Regions from separate parts of the Paenibacillus sp. MT124 genome, predicted to be linked through region 1. Evidence: riboswitches for the same ligand, from Rfam matches in the RefSeq annotation. Region 1 holds a riboswitch; the other holds the start of a gene.

Region 1 (2,193 bases):
ACTCATGCGCTCCACCCCTTCAAATCGGAAGCTTCCCGGTGTGTCGTATCCGCCCACAATCTTTGGAGCGATAAACATCAACAGCCGATCGACCAATTTGGCTTCCAGCATGGCACCATTCAATGTGCCTCCACCTTCAAGCAGGATGGAGCCGATTTCCCGTTCTCCCAGCTTGCTAAGCGCACTCAGCAAATCCACACGTGGTCCAGGACCACAGCGAATAATTTCAACACCGTAGGCTTCTAGACGTTCGGCCGCCTCAGGGCTCGCCTCATCGGTCGTAAGTACCCATGTCGGTGCTAGTCCATCCTTGACCATCTTGGCCCCAACCGGGAGACGCAGCTTCGAATCGACAACAATTCGCACAGGACTGATCCCTTCCACTTGGAGGCGGGTGGTCAGCTCCGGATTGTCTGCAATAACCGTATCTACACCAACCATGATGCCCTGATGACGATGGCGAAGTACATGTACGATTTCCCGTGCGGGTTCGTTGGAGATCCATTTGCTGTCTCCACTGCGGGTTGCAATTTTGCCATCCAGCGTGGATGCCGTTTTTAAGGTGACAAACGGCAAACCGGTGGTAATGTACTTAATGAATTTTTCATTCAGACGTCTTCCGCGCTCACGCAGAACGCCAACTTCAACCTCAATGCCTTGTTGACGCAGCATACTGATTCCTCTGCCGGATACCTGCGGATTTGGATCCTCACAACACACCACGACACGCTTCACTTTCTCGTGAATCAAACGTTCGCTGCATGGCGGCGTCTTGCCATAGTGGCTGCACGGCTCCAACGTAACATAGACCGTACTGCCCTCAGCATCGCTGCCAGCCATATTCAATGCGTGTACCTCCGCATGGCCCGTACCCCGCTTGAGATGACTTCCCAGACCTACAACCCGGCCTTCTTTTACAACAACACATCCGACGACAGGGTTAATCCCCGTTTGCCCTTGTGCACGTTCTGCCATATCCAACGCAAGCCCCATATAAAATTCATCATTGATTATTTCCAAGTCCGGTCACCCCACGGTTAGAATCTTAGATTATAGGCCTCCCATCGAGCAGAGAGGCGGTTATACCATATCCAAATAAAAAATCCCCACTCGAACTATCGTTCGGGTAGGGATGATGAGAGACATGTGTCACCAGCAGGATGTCGTTGATACGATTGCCAACAGCACTCCGCCATAATTCCATTTCAGGCAAGTGAAAGCAAACACATACCTAAAGATCACAATTACAGGTAAAGAGCTTCTATGATGTGGCATATGTATGGAAACCGCCGGATAACCGACATTCCCTGCACAGAAATAAAACCTCGTCTCATGCTGTGCAGCAACGCATCTGCGGAATGCAGTCCAATTAGGGCTGCATCCTCTCCTTCTCCCATCCAGACTATACTGTCGGTTCTGGAATTGCACCAGATCAGCCATCTGCCACAGGCAGACAGGTCACGGACTTTGCAACAGTGCTGGATAAATATCCTCACACAGGTGCATCACCGCCGGTAGGGAATTTCACCCTGCCCTGAAGGATCGCTTTCGTTATTAATTGGATGTTAGCACTTTAACGCCGAAAAATCAATTGTTTTTTGTTCCTTTTTGTCACATACTAACTTTTAATAAGCAAAAGGATATAAAAAAACCGCTTCGTCTTATCAACGAAACGGCCATTTTTATCGATTAAGAAAACGATTAAACTTCTACGACTTCAACAGTTTCCATTTTGTCGCGACCTTCGAAAGCATCTACGAACTCCATACCTTTGGTTACTTTACCAAATACGGTATGTTGTCCATCCAGATGCGGCTGTGGCTGGTAGCAGATGTAGAACTGGCTTCCACCTGTGTTACGGCCTGCATGTGCCATTGCAAGTGTTCCGCGCTCATGTTTGTTCGGGTTGATCTCACAGTTGATTGTGTATCCTGGGCCACCTGCACCCGTTCCGTTAGGGCATCCGCCTTGTGCGACGAAGCCTGGAATTACGCGGTGGAATACAAGACCGTTGTAGAAGCCGGAGTTAGCCAGCTTCTCAAAGTTTGCCACTGTGTTTGGAGCTTCTTGATCGAACAGGTCGATTAGAACTTCTCCGCCGTTTGCCATTTTGATTTTCGCTTGTTTCGCCATATGTAAATGACTCCTTTCGTATTGACCATCGTTAGTGGTGCCATCCTGCATGACCCTGGG
Region 2 (2,193 bases), 1.1 Mb from region 1:
GTTAGAGTTGCGCAAAGCTCGATGATCCTTGAGAAGGCGGGAACCGGAAGTCAGAATTTCCCCCTCCAGCGATTGCGAGATGTCTTTGAGGAGCAATGGAACGCCTGCAAAAGGCTGCTCACCAGGACGAACATAGCCGGCTTCCTCACGTGCGCGTGTTTCATATGTACGAATGACCGCATTAAGCTGCGGATTAACTTCTTCTAGGCGAGCGTAGGCCGCTTCCAGCAATTCAACGGGGGAAACCTCCCGTGAGCGAACCAGTTCAGCCAGACCTATGGCATCATAGGACGTATATGAAAATGAAGACATGACGATCGTTCCTCTCCGAAAATATGAAATAGTATAAATACCTGTCCATATGTCATCGTACCACTGGAATTATAAAAAGACAAAAGGCACTGCCGATCCAGAAGGATGTGCAGTGCCTTTAAGATATAAATAAGATCTTTCTTACTCTGTCCGAAGCTTAGGAGCTGCGTCAGCAGCTGTGGTAGATCGTTCCTGCTGTTTGGATATAGCGAACAAAGCAATCCAGATGAGAATGAATCCAAGCAGCTGTTCCCATGTGATGAGCGTTCGGAATGCAATCCAGTTCACAAGAACACCCGCCATTGGGAAGCTCAGCTCAGCCAGTGTGGCTACGGAAGCTTTGGTGGTCGAGAGACCTTTATAGTATAACAATAGACTCAGTAAGCCTGGCAGTAGCGCCTGCCCCAGAATGTTGAGCGCAACAGCTGCCTGTTCTCCTGCACCGGATGGTAAGGTCCACGCTGCGCCTTCGTTCCAGGTCATGAAGATCAGCAAGGGCAGAGCTACGACAAAGCGAAGGGAGGTGACCGTTTCATAACGGGTTTGCCCCAGCATCAGTCGGCCCATCACCGTAGAGCCTCCCCATAAGGCAGCAGCGCCAAGTGACAACAGGCTGCCCGCATGAATCCAATTGTTCCAGTTTCCAAGCGGAAGAGTAAATCCAAAAGTAAGCAGATAAGTTCCGATAAGAGCAACAACAAATAACCAGCCGAAGCGGCGCGGCAGTGTTTCCTTCAGTAAGATCTTAGCTAAAACAATCGCGAAGATGGGCTGCATTTTTTGCAGCAATAAAACGGTATTCGGATCATTGTGTGTCAGTGCGAGCGTGAATAATACCGTTGCCAGTGCAGAGCCACCCCATGAGATAAAGATAACGGCGATCCAGTGACGGGCTCGCAGATGTTTCAGGTCGGCGCGGAATTTCCATAAGACGGGTATAGCGACCAAGCTCACGATAATATGTTCCACCAGTACAATTTGAGTAGAGGTCATGGTTTGCAGCAAAATGATGCGGAACAATGGATCTACGCCCCATAGGGCAGCACCGAGAACAACGAGCCAAAATCCGGTATTGCTTCGTTCCTTGCGATAAACTGTTGATGCATGCTGTGTCTTTTCCATATTCAGGACTCCTTCGTCAGAACACGGAATCTTCAGTTGGCAAAATCGACAAAAGCCCCCGTTTTGGCATACACCAAATAAACGGGGGCTCATCCATGAACATATCGTCAGGAAAGAAACCTTCCCATAGGCGGTATGTCATGTGTTGATCTTCTCTCATCCGGACTGTACCGTCGGCCTTGGAGTCACACCAAGTCAGTCGCTGTTGTCCTAAGCAGTCAACAGCGAGTCGCGGGCTGGTTCCAACTGGAACATCACCGCCGGTCGGGAATTGCACCCTACCCCGAAGATCCTATTCAATTTATAGGTTATAGTACAAGTTGTAACATTAATAAGTTCATCTTATTCCTGTAAGCGCTAGCAGTTCAAGCATTTTTTTAGAAAATGATGTTCCAGCTTCCTTGCTGCCTGCGAAGAAGTACAATCTGACCCGCGTGATATGCGTCGTGAAGAACCCAGCGGGCAAGCGTTTGAGCCCAGTTCTGTTCGGAATCCAAATAGGCTTCTTCAAGTCTGGAATCCTGCAACGTAACCAGGTTATTGTGCAACTGCTCTGCAAGCTTAGTGGTTCGCTCTACAAGTTGGCTCCAGCCAACCTGGTCCAAGGGGTCACCGGGTTTGCCAAACGTAGCTTCATTCGATTCAGCAGCAGGTGTAGATGGAGCCCGATCTTGAAGACGCTCTAAAATCCGCTCGTTGTAATAATACATATGATTGACCAGCTGCCATATGCTTAGTCCTCCTGAAGGAGGGATCCAA

What was found. Region 1 has a riboswitch for FMN ahead of ribD (bifunctional diaminohydroxyphosphoribosylaminopyrimidine deaminase/5-amino-6-(5-phosphoribosylamino)uracil reductase RibD). Riboswitches for the same ligand answer to the same signal wherever they lie in the genome.
Region 2: another riboswitch for FMN. It lies ahead of AC3RCI_RS14530 (EamA family transporter); the one in region 1 lies ahead of ribD (bifunctional diaminohydroxyphosphoribosylaminopyrimidine deaminase/5-amino-6-(5-phosphoribosylamino)uracil reductase RibD).

Annotation. Positions count from the first base shown of each region.
Region 1 covers NZ_CM179500.1:4,273,259-4,275,451, forward strand. The annotation lists gene ribD (bifunctional diaminohydroxyphosphoribosylaminopyrimidine deaminase/5-amino-6-(5-phosphoribosylamino)uracil reductase RibD) at 1-1,020, opposite strand, end outside; FMN riboswitch at 1,382-1,546, opposite strand; gene AC3RCI_RS19270 (peptidylprolyl isomerase) at 1,702-2,133, opposite strand.
Region 2 covers NZ_CM179500.1:3,177,475-3,179,667, forward strand. The annotation lists gene AC3RCI_RS14525 (amidase) at 1-312, opposite strand, end outside; gene AC3RCI_RS14530 (EamA family transporter) at 454-1,434, opposite strand; FMN riboswitch at 1,579-1,729, opposite strand; gene AC3RCI_RS14535 (DinB family protein) at 1,812-2,193, opposite strand, start outside.